Regions from separate parts of the Paenibacillus sp. FSL H8-0122 genome, predicted to be linked through region 1. Evidence: predicted binding sites of a transcription regulator. Region 1 holds the regulator's gene; the other holds the start of a gene.
The links. Region 1 encodes CtsR, which represses protease genes until heat stress. Its sites were predicted from a motif close to ATGGTCAATAAAGGTCAAACA; they were not measured.

Region 1 (11,961 bases):
CAGCTTTGAACTTGCCCATTCCGCGCATAAAGTCCCCGCAATCAAAAAAATAATGGCACCCAGCACCGCAAACAAAATGCTTCCTTCCATAGGCAAGCTATCCTCCAGTTTCCCAAGGCCTACCGGGAACCCTCTTTCTGCCGCGTGATATAGCGAATAACCGGACCAGGCTCCACAACACCCGGCAAGTATCAAAACAGACTTTTTCCACATAACCTCGCACCTCCTTTTATTCATCCATCAATCCTCTATACCTCACCAGTATGTTCCAATTTTTAGGACAATAATCCGGGGGCGCGTTATTTTTTCTGCAAGCCCCGAATTTCGTCCGGCTCTGTTGCCGTAAACTGCTATTCCTGGTTGAAAATGAGGGAGGCCCTGGCATATAATGAATTCAATTCGAACCCAGGGGTGAATGGAAAATGAGCGCACCAAGTTTACAGGCCTTCCAGGATCAAGTCTCCGAACTGCTGCTCCGTCACCGTAGTCTTCTGGATGTAATGTCCAAGAACGGACAGAGCAGTGCTTCCGTCAACCGGGCTGTCGTCAAAGCCATTACCGAATGCGGCTGCATTCAGCTGCATGCCACCAAGCAGGTCTTCGAGCCCACTCTAGGCCTTGAGCAAGCCAAGGAGCTTGCCGGAACCCATCTGGCAGGGGAGCTGTGTGAGAACTGCCGGGAGGTCATTGGCTCCGAGCTGGGCCGCGAGCTGTTCTACATGTCTGCACTCTGCAATTTGCTTGCTATCAATATGGACGAGGTTGTCGCCAAGGAATCGCAGAAATGCGCAACACTCGGGTTGTTCAACTTGTCCTGAGCAGACCGTCCGCGCTCTCCTTCATCCATTCCGCCAGCTCCGGGGGAACCGTATTCCGTATACTCCCCTTCCCGCAGGCAGCAAAAAGGCATTGCACTCTCCTGATATTCAGGAAAGGCAATGCCTTTTGTATATAGCGGTCTATGAATGAAATAAGTTCTGAAGAAGGGCTAACCGTTCTTGGAATGATATACCTTATCCTCCGAGCGTCTTCTGCGGCGGCGTTGCCGGCGGACCTTAAACAGCCCTAAGCTCTGTCTGAAGCCATATAAGGCGTACAGCGCCAGAAGTCCAAAGATCAGCTTGGCAATTTGTTCAGGGAAGACCACCGCAACAGCTACAGCGATCACGATAACTACAGGTGCGCCTATAACCGCTTTTTTGGGAAAACCGATCTTCTTGAAGTTGGGGTACTTGACTGTGCTGACCATCAGATACGACAGCAGCAGGGTAGCCATAATCATGAATGGTGCAGATACATCCTTATGGAAAAGTGCAAGCGTGGCCAGAACCCCGCCCGCAGCAGGAATCGGCAATCCTACGAAATATCCCGGAATCCCCGGGCGGACATTGAACCGGGCCAGACGCAAGGCTCCGAATACAGGGAAGATCGCTGTGATCGTCCACCCCAGTGCAGGGTTCAGCTCCTGCAGACTTGTCAAATACATAATCAGCGCCGGCGCTACTCCGAACGAAACTACATCGGATAGAGAATCCAGCTCCTTGCCGAATTCACTCTCACATTTCAGCGCACGGGCCATCCGGCCATCCAGCCCATCGAGCAGCATCGCGATAATCACCATGATAGCGGCCATGCTCAGCTTGCCGTCAAACGCCATCATGATACCAAACATTCCAAGCATCAGATTACCAATCGTAAAAAGACTTGGAATTGATTTTTGTATCATTTCTTCACCTCAATTTTCCTACTTGTACTGCATGGGACTGCAACATTACGTGATTGTATGGTATTTACATTTGTCTGTCAATAAGAACTTGTTTCTGGAGCCGCTTCAGCCCGTCCTGAATATTGCGTGCGCGGACCTCGCCAATGCCGTCCACTTCATCAAGCTCAGCTATGCTTGCCTTCATCAGGTTAGGCAGCATTCCGAAGCGTTCCACCAAATTGTGGATGATTACATTCGGCAGCCGTGGAATCTTGTTCAGCAGGCGGTAACCACGCGGAGTTACAGCTTCTTCGGAGGAAATGGCTGTTGAGGAATAGCCCAGCAGGCGGGCAATATGGTTGTCATCCATCAGTTCATCATCGCTGCTGCGCTTCAGCCCGGCAATGATCTCACGGATCTTCTCCTCCTGCTCTTCTCTGGCATAGTCTCTGTACAGCAGCCATGCTTCTTCCTCTGTATTTCCAACCAATTCTTCCATCTGCATACTGATCAGCCGGCCTTCATTGCCAAGCTCGTTGATGTAACGCTTAATTTCCATTTTGATTCTCAGCACCATCTCTACGCGCTGGATCACACCGACGACCTCGGCCACCGTCACAATCCCTTCATATTCGGAAGCAGACAGGTTGGTCAGCCCTTGTGTCAGAACGGCTCTGTACTTCTCCAGGGTCTGGATCGCCTGGTTGGCTTTGGCCAGAATCGAACCGATTTCCTTGAGTGCGTAACGGATGGAACCCTGATACAGCGTAATAATATTACGGCGCTGGGAAATGGAAACGACCAGCTTGCCGGTCTGCTTCGCTACCCGTTCTGCCGTCCGGTGCCGGATTCCTGTCTCGATCGAAGAGATGGAGGAATCGGGGATCAGCTGCGTATTGGCGTACAGAATCCGCTTCAGATCCTCGCTCAGAATAATCGCTCCGTCCATTTTGGCCAGCTCGTATAAATAGTTTGGTGAAAAATCGCAGTTAATGGAGAAGCCGCCATCGACAACCTCCATGACCTCCGGACTATATCCGACAACAATCAGTGCCCCGGTCTTCGCGCGAAGCACATTCTCCAGCCCTTCCCGGAAGGGTGTTCCGGGTGCAGCCATTCTAAGCAGATCATTCATATTATCTGATGGATTATATTCTTTCATGTCCCTGTGCCCCCTAATCTAACGCGACCGCTAGTGCCTGTGCTACTGTGCTGACGCCTATAATCTGGATATCCTGCGGATGCTTCCAGCCCTTCAGACTCTTCTCGGGCATAATGACCCGCCGGAAGCCAAGCTTGGCCGCCTCTTTCACCCGCATCTCTGCGCGTGATACCCCTCTCACCTCACCGGTAAGCCCTACCTCCCCGAAAAACACATCATACGGCTTGGTCGGAAAATCACGGAAGCTGGAGGCAATGCTGATAGCGACAGCCAAATCCACCGCCGGCTCATCCAGCTTCACCCCTCCCGCAACGTTGAGGTAAGCGTCCTGATTCTGCAGGAACATGCCCATCCGCTTCTCCAGCACAGCAATGATCAGCGCCATCCGTTGATGATCCATACCTGTGCACATTCTGCGGGGCGAAGGGAAATGTGTCGAAGCCACCAGCGCCTGCAATTCAACAAGAACGGGTCTTGTACCCTCCATGCTGGCTACCACGGCTGACCCGGCCACTCCGAGCGGGCGCTCGGACAGGAACAGCTCCGACGGGTTCTCCACCTCGGTCAGCCCGATTTCCCCCATTTCAAAAATCCCGATCTCATTGGTGGAGCCGAAGCGGTTCTTCACCGCCCGCAGCAGACGGTACGTATGATGGCGCTCCCCTTCAAAATAAAGGACGCAATCCACCATATGCTCCAGCATACGCGGTCCGGCAATAGCGCCTTCCTTGGTTACATGCCCTACAAGCACCGTAGCAATTCCCCGGATCTTGGCGATCCGCATGAATCTTGTCGTACATTCCCGCACCTGTGCTACACTGCCCGGCGCACTGGTTACCTCCGGCATAAATACAGTCTGGATCGAGTCAATGACCAGAAACTGAGGCTGAATCTGCTCAATCGCTTCCTCAATGCTCTCCATGTTCGTCTCACACAGAACGTACAATTCCGCAGACAGCGCTCCGAGGCGGTCGGCCCGCAGCTTGGTCTGCCGCACAGATTCTTCCCCCGAAATATACAGTACGCGCAGCCCTTGTGTAGTCAGGGCATGCGAAGTCTGCAGCAGCAGTGTCGATTTCCCGATTCCGGGGTCGCCTCCGACCAGCACCAGCGAGCCGGGAACGATACCGCCGCCAAGCACGCGGTTAAGCTCACCGATGCCCGTCAGAATACGGGGCTCCTTGTCACTTTCTATATTTATGATCGATTGCGCCTTTTCTTTACTCTGAAAAATAGGTGCATTCATGCCTTGTGTTTTGACTACGCTTTCCGTTTCCTCTACCATCGAGTTCCATTCCTGGCAGCCCGGGCACTTTCCGAACCACTTCGGTGATTCGTAGCCGCATTCGGTACAGAAAAATTTTGTTTTAGGTTTAGCCATGTGCACTCCTTACCGTCCGAACTTGCTAAAATTGCGGATATTTTACTCTTATTCAAAGTTTACCATTTCTACACACTGAACGGAAGGACACTTAAGATCTAGTTTTCATTTGCGTCTTCTTTTGGGCGTGTTAGGGTATGTCTGAAGGGTGGAAACAAATAAAGCTCCCGCCCCTCTATACGGAGGAGCGGGAGCTTTGTTTCATTTTCCGGAGCAATTATTCAGTTTCGACTGTTTTCTCCAGGGAGACCTCGGCCGGTGCTTCAACGGTGGTTACGACCAGTTCGCCGTTCACCTCATCAATGTTCAGGGAATCCCCCTTCTTGATGTTGCCCTTGAGCAGCTCTTCGGAGAGGCGGTCTTCGATATGCTTCTGAATCGCCCGGCGGAGCGGACGTGCACCGAAGGCCGGATCATAGCCCTCTTTGGCCAGGAATGCTTTGGCGCCGTCAGTGAGCAGGAAATCTACATCGTACTCACGCAGACGCTTGCGCAGCTCCTCGGACATCAGAGTCACGATCTCAGCGATATGCTTCTCATCCAGCGAGTGGAAGACAATGATCTCGTCGATCCGGTTCAGGAACTCAGGCCGGAAGCTCTTCTTCAGCTCTTCCATAACCTTGCCCTTCATATTCGTGTAATCGGCGCCTGCATCTTGAACGGCCGTGAAGCCAAGCGTCGAATTCTTCTTGATCGCCTGTGCCCCTACGTTCGAGGTCAGGATGATCAGGGTATTGCGGAAATCGACCACGCGGCCCTTGGAATCGGTCAGACGGCCATCCTCCAGCACCTGCAGCAGAATGTTGAACACTTCAGGGTGGGCCTTTTCGATCTCATCCAGCAGTACAACCGAGTACGGCTTACGGCGCACCTTCTCTGTCAATTGCCCGCCTTCTTCATACCCTACATACCCTGGAGGCGCTCCGACCAGCCGGGAGGTGGAATGCTTCTCCATATACTCCGACATATCGATGCGGATTACCGCATTCTCGTCACCGAACATCGCTTCGGCAAGCGCCCGTGCCAGCTCAGTCTTACCCACCCCGGTAGGTCCGAGGAATATGAAGGAGCCCATCGGACGTTTCGGGTCCTTCAGACCCGCACGCGCCCGGCGGAGTGCCCGGCTGACCGCCTTAACGGCTTCGTCTTGGCCAATTACACGTTCATGCAGCAAGGCTTCCATATTCAGCAGGCGGTCTGTCTCTTCTTCCTTCAGCTTGCTGACCGGAATGCCGGTCCAGCTGGCCACCACCTGTGCGATATCCTCAGGTGTAACCTGGGAATCGGTGCGGCCCTGCTTTTCTTTCCACTGGTTCTTCGTAGTATCCAGCTCTTCACGAATCTTCTGCTCGGTATCGCGAAGTGCAGCAGCCTTCTCGAACTCCTGGCTTTGTACTGCGGAATCCTTCTCCTTGCGGATATCATCCAGACGCATTTCCAGTTCCTTCAGATTCGGCGGGATGGTGTAAGAATTCAGTCTTACCTTAGATCCTGCTTCATCAATCAGGTCAATCGCCTTGTCCGGCAGGAACCGGTCAGGAATGTAGCGGTCAGACAGCTTGACTGCTTCCACAATGGCTTCATCTGTAATCTTCACCCGGTGATGGGCTTCGTACCGGTCACGAAGACCGAACAGAATCTGTACAGCTTCCTCAGGGGAAGGCTGATCCACTGTGATCGGCTGGAAGCGGCGCTCCAGCGCGGCGTCCTTCTCAATATATTTGCGGTATTCATCAAGCGTTGTGGCACCGATGCACTGCAGCTCACCACGGGCGAGGGCAGGCTTCAGGATGTTGGAGGCATCAATCGCGCCTTCCGCACCACCCGCTCCGATCAGCGTATGAAGCTCATCAATGAACAGCACGATGTTGCCAGCCTGGCGAATCTCATCCATGATTTTTTTGAGGCGGTCTTCGAATTCACCGCGGTATTTCGTACCAGCCACTACAGAACCCATATCGAGGGTCATGACACGTTTGTCGCGCAGCGTCTCCGGAATTTCATTGTTGATGATCTTTTGAGCCAGACCTTCGGCAATCGCCGTTTTACCAACCCCAGGTTCACCGATCAGCACCGGATTGTTCTTGGTCCGGCGGCTCAGCACCTGAATGACACGCTCAATTTCCTTGCTGCGGCCGATCACAGGGTCGAGGTTACCGTCCTTGGCATAGGCCGTCAGATCGCGGGCCAGGCCGTCCAGTGTTGGCGTGCTGACGTTAGCCGGAGCTCCGCTGTGGCTGGAGGTGGCTTCACTGCTGCCCAGGAGCTGCAATACCTGCTGGCGGGCCTTGTTCAGGCTAATGCCGAGATTGTTCAGCACACGGGCGGCTACGCCCTCTCCCTCGCGGATCAGACCGAGCAGGATATGCTCTGTTCCCACATACGTGTGACCCAGCTTGCGGGCCTCGTCCATGGACAGCTCGATGACCTTCTTGGCACGAGGAGTATATGCGATGTTGGTCGGTTGTTCCTGACCTCTGCCAATCAGCGTTTCCACTTCATCCTGTATCTTCTCCAGACCCAGACCAAGTCCGATCAATGCCTTAGCGGCAATGCCGTCTCCTTCACGAATCAGTCCGAGTAAAATATGCTCTGTCCCAATGTTGTTGTGTCCCAAACGTACGGCTTCTTCCTGCGCCAGCGCCAGCACCTTTTGTGCGCGTTCCGTAAATCTTCCAAACATCATATCTCCTGCACCTCCACGGATAATAAATATCTATAATTTAATGTTGTGATCCCAGTGTCTCCCGGAGCAGCTTCGCCCGGTACATATCGCGTTCAGTAGGCGACAGCTCGTCGCCGAACAGCTTTTGCAGAAAGCCCGGCTGAGTCTTGACATTCAGCTCATTGAGCACTGAAATCGAAGGCCCTTCCAGAATCCCCAGATCTACACCAAGCCGCAGATCGGAGAGCCGCTGTGCCGATTCTTTAAGTTCCATCACAGCAGCATAGGCCAGAATTCCGTAGGAGCGCTTGATACGGTCCGTAATCCGCAGAGCGGAATCGACCAGCAGGCGTTCGCGGGCGTTGCGTTCATGCTCTATAATCTGGGTGACTACGCTGTGAAGATTCTCAATAATCTCATTTTCGGTCTGTCCGAGCGTAATCTGGTTGGAGATCTGAAAGATATTCCCTACTGCTTCGCTGCCTTCACCGTAAATTCCTCTAACGGTAAGCCCCACCTGATTAACTGCGGACAAAATGCGGTTGATCTGATGCGTCATCACCAAGGCCGGCAGATGCACCATAACCGAGGCTCTCAGCCCTGTTCCCACATTGGTGGGACAGCTTGTTAAGTAGCCTCTGCGGTCATCGAAGGCGTAATTGACAGCAGCCTCGAAAATATCATCGATGGCGGTTGCCCTCACCCAGGCTTCTCTGACCTGCAGCCCCGGGAACAGGCATTGAATGCGGAGATGATCCTCCTCATTAATCATAATGCTGACCGACTCGTCCTCGTTAAGAATGACGGCTCCGCCATTGGATTCATCCGCCAGATTGGGACTGATAAGGTGCTTTTCCACCAGTACTTTTTTGTCCAGCTCACCCAGCTCATCCAGTCTCAGCAGCTCGAAGCTGCCGAAGTCGGCCGAAGCTTCACCCTGAAATACGGGGGCAAGCTGCTCCAGCACCTCCTCCGACTGCTCTCTTGAAGCGAGCAGCGGGAACGGAAGATGCTCCAGATTACGGGCGATACGCATACGGCTGCTGATGACAATCTCCGAATGGCTGCCGCCGCAGCGCATCCAGTCACTCAGTGCTTGTTCGGTAAACCGGAGACTTGACATGCCCGGATCCCTCCTATATATCAAAGACTTTACTCTTGTGGCATTTCTTTTTCAAGCTTGCGGATTCTGTCCCTCAGCTCAGCTGCGGTCTCGAACTCCTCCTGTACAATACTCTGCTGCAATTCCTGCTTCAGCTCATCAATCTGGCGCTTGCACATGATTTGTGCGCCCGCCCGCTTGGGCAGCTTGCCAACATGCGCTGTACTGCCATGCACCCGTCTGAAGAGCGGGTCGAGTGTACTGTCGAAATACTTATAGCAAGAGCTGCAGCCGAACCGTCCCAGCTTGCTGAACTGTGAATAGGTCATGCCGCAGTTTTCACAATGCAGACCCTGCACATTCTGTGCTGCTGTCTTGCTCTTGCCTGCGCCTTCCAGATCCAGGAGACCGGAAAGCAAGCTGTGGATAGAGAAGCCTCCCGCAGTTCCGGGAATCAGTTCACCCTTCTCCCGCGCACAGCTTTCGCAGATATGAAATTCCGTCTTCTCCCCGTTCACAATCTTCGTGAAGTGGAGTGTAGCCGGTTTGACGCCGCATTCCTGGCATAGCATGAGCGGTGTCCCTCCTTACCATTTGACAAATTATTTGCCCAATAAAGAGATTAGCATAGCCTTCATAAGCTTGGCACGAATCTCATCCCGGTACGGCAGATTAACCGTCAGGCATTCCCGGGAAACCGCAGACCGCATCAGACACGCTTCACGTTTGGAGAGGAAACGGGCCTCCTCCAGCTGATAAATCAGCCCTTCGGCAGAATTCTGATCAATATCATTCCCTATCGTGGAGTTCAGATGTGCGTATAAGGCCACATTCTGAGGCAGCTCATAGCGCTGAATGCGGATATATCCGCCGCCGCCGCGTTTGCTCTCCACCACATATCCCTTTTCCAATGTGAACCGTGTGCTGATGACGTAATTGATCTGTGACGGGACACAGGAGAACTGGTCCGCCAGATCATTGCGCTGAATTTCCACCGTACCTTCGGGACTTTCATGCAAAATATTCTTCAGATATTGTTCAATAATATCGGAGATATTACGCATCACTCATCCTCCAGTGTGTAAGCATTGGTTAAATCTGTGCTGCGCCAACGCCTGCCGTCAGAGACATGCTCTTAAGAACTTAACCCGGTCAATGCATTAAGAATCGGCTGCAATAGCCTCTGCACTGCGCTTTTCCTCTAAATGTTACATTCCTGAGAACGATGAACTCCGGCCTGCGTTGACTTTGACTTTCTTTGACTTTTTCATATTATAACATATTCTCACTGAATTCCAAGGGGTTACTCTTATTTTTTACTTTTTGGCTGTATTGTATTCCGGTTGCCTGCTTCGTTCACTGAATTGAGGCGTTATGTATAGGACAGCTCCTCCCTTTCCAAGGGAAGCGGAAGAGCCGTTCTCTGTCAGAAAAAATCGAATAATGCCGTCTCGGCCTGCGGAATCAGCGCTTCAAGCCAAGCCGCCGCCTCAGCAGTCCCGGATAATTGTCCGTACTTTGCCGCTTGAAGCGGACGTTTGTATCCCATCAGCAGCACAGTAAGCGTGCCGATACTGCATTCAAGATCAGCCTCAGACCGCCCGCCCTGAATCCGGGTGAACGTCGCTCCCCCCTGCTCCGACACAGTCCACCGCCATAACCCGTTGTTCCATGACGCTTGCTTATCTTCAATATAAAGCAACCGCTCCCGGTCACCCTCCGGCACATTGAAGGTCATGTTCTCCACAAAAGCCTTAGCATTGACGATACGCGCCATGAAGTATGGATAATTCTCCTGCGTAATCCGTGGATCAGGGAGGAGGAAGGGCAGAATGTCGTCAGCAGGCACCAGCTTCAGCTGTGCAGCCGTAATCATGGAGTCATGATTGGCCAGGAAGGTCCACAAGCCCTGGCGGGCAAGCTCGTTTCCATAGATAAACTCATCTATGACCAGCTCCTGCTGCACTATTTTATACAGCACATAGCCCTCCGGTTCACCCTGCTCAGAATAAAACACACAGGAATGCGCATCGTCATCAAGCACACTTTCCTTCCACCAGGTCTCAGTGCGCTGTAGAGTCCCGTTATACCTCATGGCGAATTGGTCGTACAGCTGCTGGAATACTGCAAGATCCGGGATATCGCGCTTCACGCTGCCCTTAATCTCCGTCTTGTGCGGGAACTTCCCTACCGGAAGAGTATACTTCTTATATTCACAGTAGATCTCCCAGCCGAATTTACGGTAAAAGGGAATCAGGAACGGATGCAAAAAGGACAACGTCTGACCGGCTTCGTTCATCGTCTGGAGCGCATGGGTCAGCAGATGGGCTACATAACCCTGCCGGCGGTTCTCCGGCCAAGTGGCTACACCGGCGATGCCCCCCATAGAAACGGGTCTGCCTTGTATATATACCTGTAACGGAAGAAGCGTCAGCTTCGCACCTATGCTGTCTCCTTCAAAAATCCCCCAGGTTTGTTCCGGTTTGAAGTTCTCCCTGGCGCGTACTCTATCTTCTGCAGAAACCTTATACTTAAAAGCATACTCGGACAAGCTCAGGCTGTCCTCAAATTCTCCGGCACGTAATTGCCTGATTTCCATTCTGTTCCCCCCGTTACATTCCATAAATTAGCTCCAGATATTTGCTTAATAGAGAGTATAACAAGCCAAGCCGCCGGATGCTAATAAAGGCTGACCATCCGTTGCAAAAAGAATAGTTATCCACAGCTTTTGCACAGCAAAGCAAAAAAACCGGAAAGAGTTTCTTTCCGGCTCAAATGAGTTATCCCCGATTACATTTTATCTATCCACAATATTCACTTTTTATCCACAAAACCGGTGTATTACTTATGTTTTCGCTTGACTCATCCACAATATTGTGCGTGATTCTCCCATGATCCGGGGATCATTCTGTTCCTGTAAAGGTATCCACATGTGTGCAACTTTTTTGTACTTACTGAAATCTATCCACAGCTTTTCCACAGCCCTGCCCGCACGCAAAAAAACCACTGTCGATTGCTCAACAATGGCTCATACGCTTGGCAACGTCCTACTCTCCCAGGACCCTTCGGTCCAAGTACCATCGGCGCTGGAGGGCTTAACGGTCGTGTTCGGGATGGGTACGTGTGGAACCCCTCCGCTATCGCCACCAAACATGATTTTTCGAAGCTTCCGCTTCTCGAAATCGCTGCGAGAAAATATCCGTCCCCAGAAAGGACCTGCAGCTTAAGGTGTACCAGGCTTGATCACCTGAAAACTGAATCCGAAACGAATTTGTGTGTTAGTGTTTTTTGGATAAGCCCTCGACCGATTAGTATTGGTCAGCTCCATGCATTACTGCACTTCCACCTCCAACCTATCTACCTCGTCGTCTTCAAGGGGTCTTACATACTGGGAAATCTCATCTTGAGGGGGGCTTCACGCTTAGATGCTTTCAGCGCTTATCCCGTCCGTACGTAGCTACTCAGCCATGCTCCTGGCGGAACAACTGATGCACCAGCGGTACGTCCATCCCGGTCCTCTCGTACTAAGGACAGCTCCTCTCAAATTTCCTGCGCCCACGACAGATAGGGACCGAACTGTCTCACGACGTTCTGAACCCAGCTCGCGTACCGCTTTAATGGGCGAACAGCCCAACCCTTGGGACCTACTTCAGCCCCAGGATGCGATGAGCCGACATCGAGGTGCCAAACCTCCCCGTCGATGTGGACTCTTGGGGGAGATAAGCCTGTTATCCCCAGGGTAGCTTTTATCCGTTGAGCGATGGCCCTTCCATGCGGTACCACCGGATCACTAAGTCCGACTTTCGTCCCTGCTCGACTTGTAGGTCTCGCAGTCAAGCTCCCTTATGCCTTTGCACTCTGCGAATGATTTCCAACCATTCTGAGGGAACCTTTGAACGCCTCCGTTACTCTTTAGGAGGCGACCGCCCCAGTCAAACTGCCCGCC
Region 2 (11,961 bases), 940 kb from region 1:
TCGATGATACCGAACTTGTCGTTCAGAACTTTGGCCATAGGAGCCAGGCAGTTCGTTGTGCAAGATGCACCGGAGATTACTGTTTCGGAACCGTCAAGGATGTCATCGTTAACGTTGTACACAACAGTTTTCATGTCGCCTGTAGCTGGAGCGGAAATAACTACTTTCTTAGCTCCGCCTTTCAGGTGCTTCTCAGCGGCTTCTTTAGTTGTGAAGAAACCAGTACATTCCAGAACGATATCAACGCCAAGCTCTCCCCAAGGAAGCTCTTCAGGGTTGCGGTTCGCCAGAACCTTAACATCTTTACCGTTCACTTTGAAGAAGCCGTCATGCACTTCAACATCGCCTTGGAATTTACCTTGAGTTGTATCATATTTAAGCAAATGAGCAAGCATCTTAGCGTCAGTCAAGTCATTGATTGCTACCACTTCGATACCTTCTACATTTTGAATACGGCGGAATGCAAGGCGTCCAATACGTCCAAAACCGTTAATACCAACTTTTACACTCATTGAATAGTTCCTCCTAGAGTTCGTTTTATTTATTCAAGACAGGCCGTGAGGCTCGTCAAGACAACAATGTTAAGTATAATGCATAAACCCTTTGCGCGCGTCCCATTTAATGGAATCTATAGGACCTTTTGTAGCTGTGTGTCGATTTCCTTGCCGATTTCGACAGCCGCCGCCTCGTCGATGACGAGAATATCCTCTTGTCCGAACCGCAGCATCGCATGAATGGCCTTCGCCTTGCGTTTGCCTCCGGCAATACCGATAACGACTTCCGTACGGATAATGTCTTCCAGGCGCAGCCCCATGGTCAGCATAGTGTGAACCACTTCGCCGTCCTCATTGAAATAGTATCCGAAGGATTCGGCTACAGCACCCTCGCCTTGAATCTCTGAGATCGTCCCGGAGTCCAGCTTGCGGCGGTGGGTCATTTCAATGGCATCACCTATTCCATGTACAATAATACGCGATCTGCGGATAATTTGTACAATCTCTCCAATATTGGAGTCCTGTGCAAGCGACTGATAAGCGTCTCCGCTAAGCAGATCGGGCACATGCAGCAGACGGTAATTGGCGCCAATCCGTTTGGCCATGGTTGAAGCAATAGTGTTGGCCTGTATCTCCATGCTCTCTCCCAGTCCTCCGCGCGCCGGAACAACCCAGGCGTTCTTATAGGAAAGGGATAGCGGCGGGGTCAGCTGATCGGCCATTTCGGCCAGGGTTGATCCGCCTGTGACGGCAATCGTATCGTCACTTCGCAGTACACTGAGCAGTGCCTTGGAGCCTGCGCGCCCCAGTTCACGCTTGGTGAACGGCGATGTCTCACAATCGCCAGGAACCACAATTACTTTGGTGAGACCGTACGTAGTACGAATTTTCTCTTCCAGATCATCCAGGCCGAATAGGCTCTTGGCGACCGGCTCCAGCAGGTCAAGCAGTCTGCGACCGGCATCGCTAATGCGCATACCGACGCTCTCGATCTCAATGAGCCCCTGCGATTTCAGAAGATCCGTCTCGGCACGCAGCACCCGCTCGGTCATATCAAGCGATGCGGCTAGCGTCCTGCGCCCAATAATATCGGACAGCATGATCTGATGTAGAATCGTATACCGTCTCTTAAGGGTTTCCATGAGATCAGGCAGAAGCTGCTTTTGGATTTCCAATAGATTACGCATGCTTTCACTCCTGCAACTTCGTCTTTCTCTTATCCCTTGTTCGTGGTCTCAAAATGTCCCGGGTTAACTTTTTAAGTCCCACCCATATTCTACCCAAAACTGACGCCGAGTGCAAGTGTTCCGAGACTATAATTCTCAGCCCGCTTTCATCTTATACATGGGCTTGTCCGGCAGGCCGCAGGCAGGAGACGCATCTCCGGCTCTATTAATGGAGGCAGAGAAAACTATTTTTGCGCAGGATGCCTAATACGCATTGCTTTTATCCGAGAAGTATATTATAATAATTTCTGTTGCGCCCGTGGTCCAATGGATATGACGTAGGCCTCCGAAGCCTGAGATCCAAGTTCGATTCTTGGCGGGCGCGCCATTATTTTCAAGCTTGTACATAATTTAGTGACGATTATATTATATTTAACCAAAGAGCCGCTTGAGGGCTCTTTTTTTTGAAAGTAAGTTTGACTTTCTTTGACTTTTTGTTTGAATTTGTTTATCATGTGGTTAATACGGTAACAGTAAAAAATGAACACATTCGAAGCACCAATTTCAAGGAGGTTTTCCACGTGAGTTATATTCCTATGGTAGTAGAACAGAGCAACCGCGGTGAGCGCGCTTATGACATCTATTCCCGCCTGCTGAAGGACCGCATCATTTTCCTTGGAACGGAGGTTAATGACGTGGTTGCCAATTCCATCATCGCACAAATGCTCTTCCTGGCTGCCGAGGACCCGGATAAGGATATTCACCTGTATGTGAACAGCCCAGGCGGTTCCATCACAGCGGGTATGGCCATCTTCGATACAATGCAATACATTAAGCCGGATGTATCCACCATCTGTGTAGGTATGGCCGCTTCCATGGGAGCGTTCCTGCTGAACGCCGGCGCCAAGGGCAAGCGCTTCGCCCTGCCGAACAGCGAGATCATGATTCACCAGCCGCTAGGCGGTGCCCAGGGCCAGGCTTCCGATATCGAGATCCGCGCCCGCCGCATCATCAAACTGCGTGAGAAGCTGAACCGCATCTTGTCCGAACGTACAGGCCAGCCGCTGGAGAAGATCGAGAAGGATACTGACCGCGACTACTTCATGAGCGCCGCAGACGCTGCCGAATATGGTATCGTGGACAAGGTAATTGAGAAGACTCTGCCGACAGGCGTATAAGTACTTAATTTCATGAATTCACTAAGAGGCTGCTACAGACCATCTGGTCCGTAGCAGCCTCTTTGATTGTTCCTGCACCGTTCCAACTTACCTTAAGCCCCCGTACCCCAGAGCATCCAGCTTGCCTGCAATTACGCGGTAGCCTCTGCTGTTCGGGTGAATATGATCCAGGAACAGCAGCCCCCGCTCATTACCGGCAAATTCATAGTAGATCGAAGCAAACCCTACGTTACTGCTGCTGTAGCCTGATGCATAGCGGTTGAACTCGCGCACCCACTCTGTTGCTTCATCCACCTGTGGATATGGGTTATAGAGCCCTACCATCCGGAGGATGTAGGGGCTGCGGGAGCCCGCTTTGAGCTGTGTCAGGCTACCCATGATGTCGCTGTAGTTACGCTTGCAGTCCCTAAGCGCCTGCTTCAGCAAGCCCTGGAATTCACCGGGCCGTGGCCCGGCTGCCCGGGCTGCCTTAATCAAGTCATTGCCGCCAATGGACAGCGTAATGATCTGCGCATCCTTCACCGCCGCCCGGTAGACGTTCGAGCTCCTCAGCCGTTGCTTCAGCCCCCCGGTGGTCAGACCATTGACGCCAAGATTCGCCGGCACCACCGGCGTGCCGAGTCTCCCTTCCGCCATCCCCCGGTAGACGGGGACGAAGCCGTTCCCGGGAAGCGCCCCGAAGCCGGTTGTGAGTGAATCCCCAATGGCCGTATACTGATAGACCATACTCTTTCCCTCCCCGTTATAAGCTGCTTGCCTTCTTTAATTTATGAAAGGCCGGGTGAAGTGGTAACGGCAGGGCCGCCCGATTAGTCCATTAAAACGCAAACAACCCTTGTGCTCGTCATAGAGCACAAGGGTCAGTATTAGGCTGTATTATTTCAGCGCTGCGAACGGACTGCTTCCGTCCGGCAGGAGTTCCTTGAAGCTGAAGTTGAATTCCGGGAAGCCCTCGGCATATGCGGTGTATTCGTATAACTGGAAGAAGAGCACCGCTTTGCCATCTTTTAAATAGAAATACTTCTCTGTATCCAGACCGTTGAACCCGCCCAGATAACCTCCGTTAGCTTTGATCTCGGTGGCCAGCTTGGCATTGAGCTGTTTCTTGTAATTAGGATTGGCACCGAACAGGTCGCCCAGCAACAGACGTTTCCCGTCTTTGAGCGAGAAGGTGAACGCATTGCGGTAAGTCATCCCATGGGCACCGCCGGTATACCCGTATTGATTAGTGATTAGGCTGAGTACGCCATCCTGGTTATACGTGACCACATAACCGCCTTCGAATTCATACGGCCGGTCATCCTTCGACCGCTTGGAGATTTGATCTTCAGCATCCTTCGCATAGTTCAGAACGGTCTGCTTGATCAGATCATTGATCGCCTTCTCTGCCCCGGCGTTCGCCAGACCGCTGACCTGCGGATAATCCAGCTTGATTGGCGCATCCTTATAGTCCTTCGTATAGCTCGCTGTCTTGATTGTTACGGCATTCTGCGTCCTTTTCGTCAGATTCAGCTGTCCTGCAGCAGCGTTCCAGTCCCCTTTATAGCCCATGTAATCGTTAATCAGCTGGAACGGGACGTACAGCCGGTTGTTCAGTTGTTTGCCCTCATATTCACCAATATAATAGTTGTTCACTCGGATCATAATGCCGTAATCCATAATTGCCAGCTTCAATTGTGCAGTACCTGTTCCTATGGAATAAGTTTTCTCCGCTTTATCATAAGAGAGCGGCATCCCCAGCGCATCGCGCAGGAAGGTTACCGGCACCCATACCTTTCCTTCCTGGAGCAGGCCCGCCTGGGCTGCATTTTTACCGTTTACCTTAAGCACTACAGAGGAGGATTTGGCCTTGACCTGAGCGGCTGCCGGAGCGGCCTCCGTTATGCCTGTCTGAATTATTCCTGTTCCGCCCAGCAGGATTCCTGCTGCGAGCATTCCCGCACCCCATCTGCGGATGTATTTCTTAGAGTTCGAATTCATTGTTATTTCCCCTTCCACCTGGTGGTATGATTAGTCATGATGTGTGTTCTTCCGTATCACTGTTCCTATTATAGTAAAAGAACTAGCGGGGGATGTTACAATCCGCTTTACAGTTTCTTAAGGTTTGCCATGATTATCTAAAGATCCTGTTACCTTAATTTAAACAAACTGAGAGATTTCAAAAGCGCATATGTGCATATACATTCATTTATATGATTATAAAAAGCGCCTGCCCTGCTTATAACAGCAGAGCAAGCGCCTCTTGCGAAACGTTTATTTCAGTTCATACGTTACACTCAATTGGGTAGTGACCTTAACCTGCCCAGGCTCAACGGAACTGCCGGCATTGTTATCCATTGCGGATTTCTGCATAGCCTCTGCTTGAGCGAAGATTACCGGATGATTCCCGTCATCGCTCTGAATGACAGTGACTACCTGACCCAGTCCGCGTTTGGCTGCTTTGGCGATGGCCGCAGCTTTGACATCTGCATTCTGCATAGCCTTCTCAATAGCCTGTGCTTCAAAGGCGGACGGATCCTCAATCGCAAACCGCACATTGCCGATGTTGTTCGCTCCAGCTGCAGAAGCAGCGTCCAGCAATTGTCCAACCTTTGTCAGATCCCGGTAAGAGACCTCCAGCGTGTGCTGGGCGTTATAGCCTTTTACCTTCTGGCCGTCCTTCTCGCTGTAAGTGTAGTTAGGCTGTACGTTGAACTGGGTGCTCTGAATGTCTTTGTCCGCAATGCCCCAGGTGGTCTTGAACAAAGCGGTCAGCTTGGAGACCTTCGCGGCTGTGCCTTTCTGTGCTTCCTGCGCGGTTTCGGCAGTTGTCGTTACCCCGATGGAGAGATACGCAATATCCGGTTTGATCGACAGCTCGCCTTTGCCCACCACGTTCACAATATTCTTCTGTACTTCGTCGGCGTAAGCCTTTTCAGGACCCTTCAGCACTCCGCTCAACCCCATTCCTCCAATCATCAAGCTAGCTGCCAGCAGAACTGATCCAATCGATTTACCCCATTTTCTCATGCTTGCCATCCCCTTTCGATTCGTTTAAGTGTTATTACCCTCTAGACGGGACAGCATGGTAAAAGTTGCATGAGCGATGTACGATATTTATTTTTTATTTGTTCCCCGTCCCGGTCCAGAACAGGCGGATGACATTTCCGATATGAAAAAAAGCCCCTAAGGGCTTTTGGTTAGACCATGTAGCATTTATTGATTCTCGAGCTCTTCCTTGCTTACCAGACTGGTCAAAGCGGTTACAGCCTGTTCCGCGTCTGCACCGTCTGCGCTGATGTGGATCTCCGTACCGGAACTGATCGCGAGGCTCATAATGCCCATGATACTCTTGGCGTTCACTTTTTTATCGTCTTTTTCCACGAAAATCTCCGACGAAAACTTATTAGCTTCTTGCACAAACAATGCTGCCGGCCGAGCATGGAGCCCCGTCTTCAACCGAACAACTACCGGGTGCTTTGTCATGAAACGCTTACCCCCTATTTGAGATCTGCCCAAAAATTTCACATTAATTTTATAATATTATATCATTATAACGCATACCGCACTAGAAAAAAAATAATCAGCCGCCGCGGACCTTGTCCGCCAGCTCATCAATTTTGCGCAACCGGTGGTTCACACCCGATTTACTGACTGTCCCGCCCAGCATATCCCCGACTTCCTTGAGGTTAATATCCGGGTGCGCCAGTCTGATCTCGGCAACCTCCCGCAGCTTATCCGGCAGACTTTCCAGACCCACCTCGCGCTGCAGCAGCTTGATGTTCTCAATCTGGCGTACCGCCGCACTGATCGTCTTGTTCAGATTGGCCGTTTCGCAGTTCACAATCCGGTTGACCGAGTTGCGCATATCGCGCATGATCCGCACATCCTCGAATTTGAACAGCGCCTGATGGGCGCCGATCAGACTGAGGAACTCAATGATCTTCTCGCCTTCCTTGATGTATAGGATGAAGCCTTTTTTGCGTTCTATGCAGCGGGCATTCAGGTGAAATTCACCAGCCAGCTCCACGAGCGCCTTGCAGTGCTCCTCATACATGGAAGCGATTTCCAAGTGGTACGAAGAGCCCTCCGGGTTATTGACCGAACCGCCAGCCATGAAGGCACCGCGCAGATAGGCACGCTTGCAGCAGTTCTTGCCGACAATCTCTTCATCAATCCCATCCGTGAAAATAAAGCCCTCAGAGACAATCCGCAGATCCTTCAGGATCTCCTGGACCTGGTTCGGGATTCTTACAATATAGACGTTATTCTTCTTCAAACGCATTTTTTTACGCACGAGCAGCTCGATATGGACCTGGTAATATTTCTTAAGCAAAGAATATACCCGCCTTGCAATCGCGGCGTTCTCCGTCGAAATGTCGAGAACCACCTTTTTGCTCGAAAGCTGCACCGAACCATTCATTCGGATCAGCGCTGACATTTCCGCTTTCTCGCAGCAGGGCTGGCTCTCGACCATCGTCAGCTCTTTTTTGGTAAGGGCCGCAAAAGACAAGGGGCTCACCTCTTTCATTTAACTCTTTCTGTCAATCCAATCCTTCACCAGCTGGAAAATATGGTGACTGAGCTTATCTGTATCATGCCGCAAATAGGTTTTAAATAATACCAGCTTGTCAGCAATCACCTTATACCCGTTGCCGTCCACGGCCTCACGGTCAAGCTGTACCGGACGGGCACCCTTCTCGGCGTATTTGATCTGCACCTGCTCCGGGATCTCCCCGTCATTGACGATCACATAATCGAACAGATGCAGCCCGATATGGTCATATACGGCCTGTAGATGGTCATTAACCGTGTAATTATCCGTCTCACCCGGCTGGGTCATTACATTGCATACAAAAATCTTAATGGCCTCGGAAGCTACCACGGCTTCTGCCAGCTTCGGCACCAGCAGATTCGGCAGAATGCTGGTATACAGACTGCCCGGACCGAGCAGAATAGCATCTGCGTTACGGATAGCCTCCAGCGCCTCCGGCAGCGGCTCAACATCCACCGGCTCCAGAAATACGCGCTTGATGACGCCTCCCGCCTCCGGGATTTTGGATTCACCGGTAATCAGCGTTCCATCCGCCATCTCGGCATGCAGGATTACCGCCTCTCCGGCCGCAGGCAGCACCCGGCCGCGAACGGCGAACAGCCGGCTAAGCTCCCGGACTGCTGTAACGAAGTCCCCGGAGATGTCCGTCAGTGCAGCCAGAATCAGATTGCCCAGGCTATGCCCGGCTAAGCCTTCTCCGCTGCTGAAGCGGTACTTCATAATCTGTGCCATCAGAGGCTCAACGTCAGCCATAGCCGTAAGTACGTTGCGGATATCCCCGGGCGGCGGCATCTGCAGCTCACTGCGCAGAATCCCGGAGCTTCCCCCGTCATCTGCTACAGTTACGATCGCCGTGATATCCAGCGGCTTCTCCTTCAGCCCCCGGAGCATCACCGAGAGCCCGGTCCCGCCACCCATCACGACGATCTTCGGACGCTGTCCTTGTTCTTCAGCCACTATTCATCCCTTCTCTCATCAATGCCGGTCGCGTTCGGAGTCCCGATGGCTGACTGCTACCGCTTCCGTCTCGCTAACCCCCAGCATTTTGCCCAGGTATTCGGCGATGGCTACCGAACGGTGTTTGCCGCCCGTACAGCCGATGCCGATAATAATCTGGGATTTGCCTTCCTTGCGGTATTGCGGAATAAGGAATTGAAGCATATCTAGCAGCTTGGTCAGGAATTCTTGCGTTTCAGGCCATTTCATTACGTAGTCGTACACCTCGTTGTCTTGGCCTGTCTTGGGCCGCAGCTGATCCACATAATGCGGATTAGGCAGGAAGCGGACGTCGAACACCAGGTCAGCATCAATCGGAATCCCATACTTGAATCCGAACGAAGTAATGTTAACCGAGAGGGTGCTTTTCCCGAGGTGGGAGAAGCGTGACACTATTTTTTCTTTGAGCTGAACCGGCTTCATGCTGCTGGTATCCAGACACAGGGTAGCTGAATTCTTCAGTTCCTCCAGCATCTGGCGCTCCATGCGGATGCCGTCCAGCGGCATGCCCTTCGGAGCAAGCGGATGATGCCTCCGGCTCTCCTTGTAACGCTGTACAAGCACTGAATCTGTGGCGTCCAGGAAAAGGATCTCACACCCGATCGTTGACTCGTCCTTGATGTAGGCCAGAGACTCCGACAGGGCGGTGAAGAATTCCCGCCCCCGAAGGTCGATGACCAGCGCCACCTTGGCGATTTTACCCTTGGACTGCTCAATCAGCTCAGCGAATTTCGGGATTAGCACAGGCGGAAGATTATCCACGCAGAAGAACCCCAGATCCTCCAGGCTCTGCACGGCAATCGTCTTGCCCGCACCCGACATGCCTGTAATGATAATCAGGGTGGCATGGGCGGGCAGGGTTTGCTCGAGGTCGGTCATTACAGCATCCCTCCCTATGATTAGTATATGAATAATTCCGGTCTTTTAAGAACGCAGCAGCAGACCTGCCGCACCAATAATACCGGCGTCATTGCCAAGCGCTGCAGGTACAATCGTAACACCGGTCTGCAGAGGGGCAGGCGCCAGCTTGGCGAATACCCGGCGGACTTCATCGAACAGAATATCGCCTGCCTTGGAGACTCCGCCGCCGACGATGAATACTTCAGGGTTCAGAACCGCTGCAACGGAGGCCATTGATTTGCCCAGGTAGAAGGCCGCCCGGTTCACAATCCGCAGCGCAGCTTCATCGCCTGCCTTGGCGGCATCGAATACTTCCTTCGCAGCGATTTTTTCAACGGTGGACAAGGAGGTCCGGTCCCCGCGTGCTACAGCATCGTTCGCCATACGGATAATGCCTGTCGCTGAGGAAACGGTTTCCAAACAGCCCATGTTCCCGCAGCCGCACTGGATCGCTTCCAGATCGGGCACCACGGAGATATGTCCAAGCTCACCGGCCAGACCGGCAAAGCCCTGATACACCTTACCATTAATAATAATACCGCCGCCGACACCGGTACCGAGCGTATAGCAGACACAATTCTCTATGCCGCGCCCTGCACCGCTCCAGGCTTCGCCCAGTGCAGCCACGTTGGCATCATTGTCTATTTTGACTGGCTTGTTCAGACGACCCTCCAGAATGGAGCGGATCGGCACATCTCTAAATCCTATGTTGGGCGCAAGGATGATGATACCTTCACGAATATTCGTAAATCCGGCCAGTCCCGCACCCACACCAGCCAGCTGGTCCCAGGAGTACGGAGAGTCCTCCACAATCTGGCGTACATACTTCTCGATATTATCGATGACAGCATCGACGCCATCCGCAGTCCCTGTCGGACCTTCGTAAGTGTGCAGCAGGCTTCCCTCGGCATTACAGATTCCAACCTTAATCGTGGTACCACCTAAATCCACGCCAACGTAGATATGTTCAGACATGTTACAAGCCACCTTTTTCTATGCTAAAATAGTTAATCCTACGTACCCACTATAATAGAAGCCTCCCCTGCGGTCAAGGAAAGGCGATACACCCGGGGCAATGGGCTTCAGTTCTTATTTGTTAACAAAAAGACTTTCTCACCAGGCAGGCAAGAAAGTCCGTTCATTCTCTTCTATTGTAGGGTGCCAGATGCCTTAATGCTATTCGGACAAAATTCGCTTCTGGCCCTCCAGGGCACGGATCGGTGCAATATTCTGGGTGAATTCCAGCGTCCCCATATAACGGCCGTCTGCATCCCGTACAGCGAAATAACGGATATAGATGAATTTATCCTTGATGTTAATCCAGAAATCCTCGGCATCCTTCACTCCCGCCTTGAAATCAGCGAGCAGCTTCTCGACAACATGCACGCTTTGCGGCGGATGGCAGTTCTGTACGGTGCGGCCGATAACGGCCTTCGTCCGGGCGAAGATCCTTTCCTTGCCATGCGAGAAGTAGCGGACAACATCGTTCTCATCGATAAAGGTGAGGTCCACCGGCAGATGATTCATCAGCGTCTCGAGCTGGTGGAGCGACAGCAGTCCGGTCTCGAACCGGATGAAGCCCTGCGGGGACAGGCCTTCCCCTTCTTCCGCCGGAACATCAGCACCCTCAGGCTCCGCTGCACGTTCCGGTATCCATTCCTGGTCGGGCGCAGTCAGGCAGAAGCCGATTTCATCGCTTTCGCGGGCGATCCGGACCCACTCATCCTCAGTCAGCTTATCCAGCGCCATCGGGAGCAGAATATTCTCTTCCTTGAAGATCATCTCATTGACTTCCTTAATGATCTCCTCCAGTGCGGCTGTAATCTGCCCGCTGTCCCCGTTATAGGCGCTAAGCGCCTTCTTGGCTTCCTTGATCATATTGCGGATTCCGTCATCCACTCCCCACATTACCTTCGTAGGACCGTATATGCCGTACTTCTCCAGGTAAGGGAACAGCAGATTCTCCTTACGGCTGTAGTGCTTGTCGAGATCCAGCAGCAGACTAAGGTCCTCCAGCAGCTTGAAAATAATCTCCTCGCTGGCGTTCTTCTTGAACTTATCTGCATGCAGCTCCAGCCGGAAGTTGACCAGACGCTCGATCTCGCGGTTCTCCAGCTTGAACGTATGCACGGGATGACCGGGCTGCTCCTCGGGCTTAGAAGAACGGTGAATCTGTTCAATCGAGCCTTTGAAAATCGCCGTATGCACAGAGCAGAGGCGCTGTACTTCCTCTACCGGAATGCCTTCCTCGGTCATCAGGGAGTGCTCCATGGCGGAGATTTCCTCCACCGTAACATCGCCTACCGCCTCTTCAAATCGCGCCTTGACCTCCTCCACGCTTTTGCCCGCATGCAGCTCCTTGATGATCTCTCTCAGCATAGCCTGGCGGCGTGTCTGTTCCGGCACATCGACCTCGCGGTTATTAATCAGTTCGCTCATCGCAATCTCTCCTTCTATTCTATAATCTCGAAACCATGCTGCCAAAAGGCCAGCCGAACGGTTTCCAGCTCTATTTTCTTTAACTTCATTCCTTTAGACAGGGTCATGAACCGTCCTGCGGTCTGCAGCATTCCAGGCTTCGCAATATCACGGAATCCCAGCTCCACCATGATCTCCACCACTTCCGGGTGCCTGGTTACCAGCTCAAAGACCGATTCATCCAGCTTCAACGCTTTGCTCATCCTTTTGCACAC

Region 2: the regulator CtsR is predicted to act here: its motif matches at 2,134-2,154, upstream of clpP (ATP-dependent Clp endopeptidase proteolytic subunit ClpP).

What each region holds. Positions count from the first base shown of each region.
Region 1 covers NZ_JBBOTB010000001.1:7,458,934-7,470,894, reverse strand. Annotated here, with positions in the region: gene NSS64_RS32070 (PIN/TRAM domain-containing protein) at 1-213, opposite strand, end outside; gene NSS64_RS32065 (hypothetical protein) at 423-818, shown strand; gene pssA (CDP-diacylglycerol--serine O-phosphatidyltransferase) at 989-1,726, opposite strand; gene disA (DNA integrity scanning diadenylate cyclase DisA) at 1,791-2,867, opposite strand; gene radA (DNA repair protein RadA) at 2,881-4,248, opposite strand; gene clpC (ATP-dependent protease ATP-binding subunit ClpC) at 4,466-6,934, opposite strand; gene NSS64_RS32040 (protein arginine kinase) at 6,972-8,036, opposite strand; gene NSS64_RS32035 (UvrB/UvrC motif-containing protein) at 8,066-8,587, opposite strand; gene NSS64_RS32030 (CtsR family transcriptional regulator) at 8,618-9,079, opposite strand; gene NSS64_RS32025 (GNAT family N-acetyltransferase) at 9,442-10,614, opposite strand; rRNA gene rrf (5S ribosomal RNA) at 11,050-11,166, opposite strand; rRNA gene NSS64_RS32015 (23S ribosomal RNA) at 11,304-11,961, opposite strand, start outside.
Region 2 covers NZ_JBBOTB010000001.1:6,520,843-6,532,803, forward strand. Annotated here, with positions in the region: gene gap (type I glyceraldehyde-3-phosphate dehydrogenase) at 1-512, opposite strand, end outside; gene NSS64_RS27770 (sugar-binding transcriptional regulator) at 629-1,681, opposite strand; tRNA gene NSS64_RS27775 (tRNA-Arg) at 1,974-2,048, shown strand; gene clpP (ATP-dependent Clp endopeptidase proteolytic subunit ClpP) at 2,242-2,838, shown strand; gene NSS64_RS27785 (GDSL-type esterase/lipase family protein) at 2,926-3,564, opposite strand; gene NSS64_RS27790 (PdaC/SigV domain-containing protein) at 3,715-4,818, opposite strand; gene NSS64_RS27795 (SIMPL domain-containing protein) at 5,092-5,847, opposite strand; gene NSS64_RS27800 (HPr family phosphocarrier protein) at 6,034-6,303, opposite strand; gene whiA (DNA-binding protein WhiA) at 6,401-7,330, opposite strand; gene NSS64_RS27810 (gluconeogenesis factor YvcK family protein) at 7,349-8,290, opposite strand; gene rapZ (RNase adapter RapZ) at 8,348-9,247, opposite strand; gene NSS64_RS27820 (ROK family glucokinase) at 9,293-10,243, opposite strand; gene NSS64_RS27825 (DUF438 domain-containing protein) at 10,445-11,707, opposite strand; gene NSS64_RS27830 (DUF1858 domain-containing protein) at 11,722-11,949, opposite strand.